DNA from 2 places in the Aerococcus mictus genome. Region 1 is predicted to be linked to the other one. Evidence: riboswitches for the same ligand, from Rfam matches in the RefSeq annotation. Region 1 holds a riboswitch; the other holds the start of a gene.

Region 1 (3,419 bases):
GACTAGGTTGGCAGTTTTTCAGGCGCTTAGGGAAGATGTTTTGGCCCTTGGTCTTTTTTATTATTCTCTTACTAGCGCTTTTACTCCTTTTTCAACCTGAGCTGTTAACTAATATCCGCCCAGTGGTCTTTTCCAGCTTGGCCTTTGTCAATAACTGGTATCAGATTGCCATCGGGTCTTCCTATTTTGCTGAATTTCTCCACCCCTCGCTTTTGACCCATCTCTGGTATTTGGGGGTCTACCTACAGTCGCTGGTGGTCTTTTATTTCATCTATGGCTTACTGCGGCGGCGGATGACTAAACAGCATTTTACTTATTTCTTGATCGTCTTAGCCTTGATGTCAGTCGCCTGGATGGCTTTTCTCTTTACTCCGGGTCAAGACCCCAGCCGGGCCTACTATGGGACCGATAGCCGCTTATTTTCCTTTTTATTAGGGTGTATCGCTTTCTTAATGGGGGAAGAAATCATAGGCTTCTCAGATCGGCTGCTTAAGACCGCTTGGACGCCAGACTTAATTGCCCTAGTGACTGCTGGTATATTAGCAGTCTTGATGAAGTTCTTGACGGATTCTTCCATATGGACTTACTACGGGGGCATGTTGGTCTTTGACCTACTGGTAGTCTTATTGATCTTGGCTATTGTCCAAGACCAGTCCTTTATTGGTAAGGTTCTTCGCTTTAAGCCCTTGGCCTTTATCGGGCGGAAGAATTATTTCGTCTATCTGACCTATTATCCCATCTATATTGTCTTTACTGCCCATGCCAGTCAACAAAACTGGTTTACCATGCAACCGTGGTTACAGGTCTTAGCGATCTTTGTGATTGGTCTACTCCTAGACGCCCTAGTTAACCAGCGCTTAGTGACAATACCGATTTATTTACGGCCTAAAGGAGAGCCGCTACGCTTGTTTACTGGTTTTCGCCAGGTGAGAGCTAAGGAGACTCCCTGGTATCAAAAAGTTCTCTTTTGGGGCTTTAGCTTGGTGATTGCAATTGCGCTCTTTGCCTTAGTGACAGCACCAAAAGGAGAAGTTGTCCTCAAGTCTGAAGCTGAAGCTCGGGAGGCCCGTGAAGCCATTGAAAAGGCCAACCGGGAAAAGCATACCATTGCTAGTGATAGTGACGAAGATATTGAAAAGTACCGGCAGTCGCTCAGCCAAGACCAACAAGCCATCGTGAGTGATTTCTCCAATGAGGTCCTCTACCAGGCGAATGGTCTTAGTTTTACCTTCCTAGGAGACTCCTTAACGATCGATGTCTCTAAGGGGATTACGGCCCTCTTCCCACGGTCAAATATCTGTGCCAAGGTGGGACTCCAAGTCTACCAAGCGGGTGAACTAATCGATAGCTTTAGCGCCGATAATGAGATCCAGGATAAAGTGGTGGTAGACTTAGGAGCCAATGGTGGCTTTACTTCCCAACAAATCAACCAGTTATTGAAACGCTTTGAAGGCAAGAAGATTTACCTGGTCAATACCCATGTCAATCGGCCTTGGCGCCAACAAGTCAACGAAGCTTTGAAGGCAACCGCTGATAGCAGGAAGGATTGTCAATTAATTGATTGGTCTGGTTACTATGATCAAAATGCCCAAGCCGATTGGCTCAGCCAAGATGGCATCCACTTCTCAAAAGCGGGGGTCAAGGCTTGGACAGACTATGTGGGACGGGCACTAATTGAAGATAATAAGTGATAAATCAGTTGAAATATAGCACTACTTCCGTTACACTAATAAGAGATTTACAGATATCTTCGGGGCAGGGAGCGTTTCCCGACCGGCGGTAAAAGTCCGCAAGCTATCAAGGGATTGATAGGAATGAACTAGTGTAATTCTAGTACCGACAGTAAAGTCTGATAGGAGAAGAGTGAATACGATAACTATAGCCCCTCCGTTAATTAGAACGGAGGGTTTTATTTTAGAAATGGGGAGACAACTTGGAGTCGATCATCTCTGTCAAAGATGTTAGCTTTCGCTATGATAAGGAAGAAAACAAACAAACCATCAAACAGGTTTCTTTTGATATCTTTGACCAAGAATGGGTAGCCATTATCGGTCATAATGGCTCAGGAAAATCTACCATGGCCAAACTAATTGATGGGTTATTAGAAGCGGAATCCGGCCAGATTACGGTAGCGGGTTTAGCACTTAATGAAGCCAATGTCTGGACGATCCGGCAAAATATCGGTCTAGTTTTTCAAAATCCTGACAACCAATTCGTTGGGGCCACGGTAGAAGACGATGTGGCTTTTGGCTTAGAGAATGCTGCGGTGCCACACGATGAAATGGTCGAGCGGGTCAATTGGGCCCTAGAAGAGGTCGGCATGTCGGCTTATCGCCAATATGAACCCAGTAACTTATCAGGGGGGCAAAAACAACGGGTAGCCATTGCTGGCATTATTGCTCTCCAGCCGCGGGTGATTATCTTGGATGAAGCCACCTCCATGTTGGATCCAGAAGGGCGCGAAGAAGTGATGGAGGTTATCCGCCGTTTAAAGGAAAAGAGCCAGCTCACCGTCCTATCCATTACCCATGATTTAAGTGAAGCGGCCAGTGCCGATCGGATCTTGGTTTTTCGTCAGGGAGAAATCGTTAATGAAGGCAAACCGGCAGAAATATTTTCTTATGGGGATAGGTTGATCGATATGGGACTGGGCGTGCCCTTTAGTGTGCAATTAAAAAATGCCCTAGCCCAACGTGGTTTTTCATTTGAAAAGGATTATTATACTGAAGAAGGGTTGGTGGACTGCTTATGCAAATTGAATTCCAAGGCGTAAGTTATGCTTATGGGGCAGGCACTCCCTTTGAAACCTTGTCTTTGCATGATGTGAATTTAACCATTCCCGACCAAAGTTTTACCGCCTTTATTGGCCATACCGGTAGTGGGAAGTCAACCGCCATCAAGCACCTTAACGGCCTCTTAAAGCCTACCCAAGGAACCGTTCAAATTGGGCCAGACCAGGTGACCAAGAATTCTAAAGGGGAAGTCTTACGGCGCATCCGCAGCCAAGTAGGGATTGTCTTTCAGTTTCCTGAGTCGCAACTTTTTGAAGAAACTGTCCTTAAAGATGTCATGTTTGGCCCCTTAAACTACGGAGCCAGTGAGGAAGAAGCCCGTCAAAAAGCCATTGACGCCCTTGACCTGGTTGGTTTGCCAAGTGAATTATATGACCAATCGCCCTTCGACTTATCAGGTGGGCAAATGCGCCGGGTAGCCATTGCTGGAATCCTTGCCATGGAACCCCAGGTCTTAGTCTTGGACGAACCTACGGCTGGTTTGGACCCTAAAGGCCACCGGGACATGATGGCCATGTTCTACCGACTCTATAAGGAACGCCAGTTAACGGTGGTTTTAGTGACCCATCAAATGAATGATGCTGCCCAATATGCCAATCATATTGTCGTGATGAATAAAGGGACGGT
Region 2 (3,419 bases), 800 kb from region 1:
GGACCATTTTCAGTCAAAAAATTTACTATATTTCTTATATGTGCGAAAAGTTATTCGTTAGTCGGTCTACTCTTTATCGCATCATTGATTCCATTAACCAATTTTTTACCAGTTATTATCCAAGTCTCAGTCTCACCATGAACCCCTTTACTATTGAGGGTCCCGAACGTGAGGTAAGGAAATTTTATTACGATTTTTTTGAATTTGGTTACCAGTTAACCCAATGGCCTTTTAATGAGGTGAGTCATCAGGACATTAACAAAATCTCCCTCTACTTAAGGCACTCCATGCCTAGCCTAGGACTTTATAGTAGTCACCCCTTGTTCCCCATTATTCTTGCCATCAATTTAATTCGTTATAAGCATAAAGACCTGGTCCAAGACAGTTACTTACCAAGGGACCTATCGAGCTTACAAGAATCCTTAACCGCCACAAAGGCCCAATTTACTATCTTTGATATCGAGTATCGCTTAAAGGTATCCATCAATTCTGAAGCTGTCCGTCAACTCTTAGTCGGTCTAGCACCACACACCACTTACTTATCTATCCAAGCCTTACAGGAAGAAATTCGTTCTTCAAATGATCATTCTCAAGCCGTCGCTAACTTCTTTAAAGAATTGGATCAATTAACGACCAGCCAGCAATTAAGTCCTTTAGACCAAGATAAGAAGGATTTGTTGCTTTTATTACTCTATAATTGCTGCCAGGATAAGCTCGATTTAAAAGAAAATGAAAATTATTCTAAGATGCAGTTGACTGCTTTAGAAATCAGTAATTTAAAGGAAAAATGGGAACTCATCCTTCCCGGCTTTAACGCCCGTCTACAGCCAATTCTAGAAAGTTTTCAATCCTATTTCAGTAAAGGACTAATGGCCGAACGTACGGCTATTATGTTTTCTTATGTCTATTCATTTTATCCCTTAACTATCAATCATTTTTATAAGGACTATAAACGCCTAAATATCGCGGTTTATACCGGTCGTTCTTACAGTACTGGAGAAATCTGTGGAAAACTCCACCTGTTTTTTGGCTCATTAATTGAGGTCACCCCCATCACAGATACTTACTTTATGGAAGACCTAGACCATTCAAGGATTGATATTTTATTAACCACCTACCCCTTATTTAATCTTAAGGGCATAACCATTCATACAATAAAGGATGATCTAACGACTGAAGATTTAGGTTGGATTTACCAAATGATTAACCAACTCAAATTTTCTTAAAGTCCAGGAAGAAGAATGCCATCTTAACAACACGAAACATATAAAAACACCAGCTTAAGGAGCCAAGCAAGTATTAGCTTCTCATTAAGCTGGTGTCTTTTTTATTTCAATAGCAAGGGATTTACCTAGCGAATAATAACTGCCCTGAACTAAACTAAACGCCGCTTAGCCACAGGTAAGGCAGCCGATAAAACAATAAAGTTAGCTATCGAAATAATCAGACCCTTGAGTAAATTAAAGGGAACTATGCCATAAAGAATATATTCCTGCATGTTAGGAATTTCGAAATTCATCACAGCCATATAGAAGGGAGTAATGACATAGTAGTTAGCTAAAGAAAGGACAAACGTCATTAACACGCTACCGATTGCAAAAGCAAAGCAGACTTTGACATAGTACTTAGCCGTTTCAACTTGTTTGCTCAAACGAAGATCATAATTACGTAAAATATAGTAAATTGGCAAGCAATAAGAAAGAGTAGCTATGAAAGAAGCCATATCTCCGATTGGGTAACCCGCATTACCACCTGTTTGCATATAGTGTAAAAAGTTCCGTACAAAAGCAGCCCCTGCACCACTCCATGGTCCAAACAAAAAGGTGGTAAATAGGATCGGTACATCAGAAAAATCGACCTTTAAGAAAGGTATAGCAGGCAATATCGGAAAAGAAAACATCATAAGGATAAAGGCAATAGCCCCCATAACTGCGGTAACGATTAACTGACGTGTACTTGTTTTCATAACAATTTCCCCTTTCTTCTTCTCAGTCAGGGTTAATTGTTATTTCTTGAAAATAAAAAATTCCTTTCACCGAAAGTCTTCAATGAAAAGAATTAATTAGTAAGTATTTACTATCTTCTCCCATTCTGACTTTACAGTCGGTACTAGAATTTCACTAGTTCTATCAGCTCACTGATTCGCGGACTATCACCGCCGATCGGGAATCTAACCCTGCCCCGAAGATTTCATTTATTTAATTTTACAAATAAATTATAACCCCATTATAGGAGAAATGCAAGCGTTTTATTTTTGTAAGGCATATTGTTTTAAACGCTCAACTTCAGCTTTTAATAATGGCCGGTATTCACCCACTCCTAGACCTTCAGTCGTTAAAAAGCCATAGCGTTCGCGGTTCAAACGTTTTACGGGATGGCCAACTGCTTCAAGCATCTTACGGACTTGACGATTACGTCCTTCATGAATTGTCAACTCAACAGTTGCATTTTCCTTAGCAGCCTTATTTTTCCGAATGCGTGCCCTAGCCTTAGCGGTTTTCTGCCCGTCTATCACTAGACCTTCTTCTAAGCGCTTAAGAGCATCGGGACTAGGATAGCCCTTTACCTTAGCCACGTAGACCTTATCAATTTCGTAACGAGGATGCATTAATAAATTAGCAAATTCCCCATCATTGGTTAAAAGTAAGACTCCAGTCGTATGATAATCTAAACGCCCGATAGGATAAATACGTTGGGGGATCTCTTTAAAATAATCAACCACTACTTTTCTGCCCTTATCATCAGCAACAGAAGAAATGACCCCATCCGGCTTATTAAATAAGTAGTAAACGGGTTCTTCTTTATATATAGGCACCTGGTCAACTTCAACGAGGTCCTTCTTGGTGACCTTAGTGCCGAGTTCAGTAACCACCTGGCCGTTGACCTGCACCCGGCCAGCAAGGATTAATTTTTCGGCGTCACGTCTCGAAGCCACCCCAGCATGGGCAATGACCTTTTGTAATCTTTCCATTATTTATCTCCTTCTTCATCAAATAAGCTCTTATCTTCCTCATCTTCAGGTAAAAGCGATGATATATCAGGGAGGTCAGCTATTGAATTCAATCCAAAATATTGATAAAAATAATTAGTGACTTGGTAAAGAATCGGACGTCCAGGTCCCTCTTTTCGCCCAGCTTCTTCAATCAAGTCATGCAATAAGAGACGTTTAATCATGGCTTGCGATTGAACTCCCCTGATTTCATCAATTTCTAATCGGGTAATTGGGCCTTGGTAGGCAATCACTGCCAAGGTTTCCAAGGCTTGTTGGGACAGCTTCAAAGCAAAAGGACTGACTGCATATTTTTGGATTAAGTCAGCATAGATCTTTTGAGTCAGTAATTGATAGCGCCCCCCTAGACATACTAATTCTAGCCCCCGCTGACTATCAGTTTTTAATTTTTTGTCTAAGTTCCATAAAC

The links. A riboswitch is a leader RNA that binds a small molecule or an ion and turns the genes downstream of it on or off. The one in region 1 is predicted to bind FMN.
Region 2: it holds a riboswitch for FMN, as region 1 does, so the genes downstream of both, DBT49_RS03980 (ECF transporter S component) here and DBT49_RS07625 (energy-coupling factor ABC transporter ATP-binding protein) in region 1, are expected to answer to the same signal.

Annotation. Positions count from the first base shown of each region.
Region 1 is NZ_CP132985.1:1,669,495-1,672,913, reverse strand. It holds gene DBT49_RS07630 (acyltransferase family protein) at 1-1,691, shown strand, start outside; FMN riboswitch at 1,743-1,868, shown strand; gene DBT49_RS07625 (energy-coupling factor ABC transporter ATP-binding protein) at 1,934-2,773, shown strand; gene DBT49_RS07620 (energy-coupling factor ABC transporter ATP-binding protein) at 2,749-3,419, shown strand, end outside.
Region 2 is NZ_CP132985.1:867,499-870,917, reverse strand. It holds gene DBT49_RS03985 (helix-turn-helix domain-containing protein) at 1-1,226, shown strand, start outside; gene DBT49_RS03980 (ECF transporter S component) at 1,376-1,966, opposite strand; FMN riboswitch at 2,075-2,193, opposite strand; gene DBT49_RS03975 (pseudouridine synthase) at 2,249-2,971, opposite strand; gene scpB (SMC-Scp complex subunit ScpB) at 2,971-3,419, opposite strand, start outside.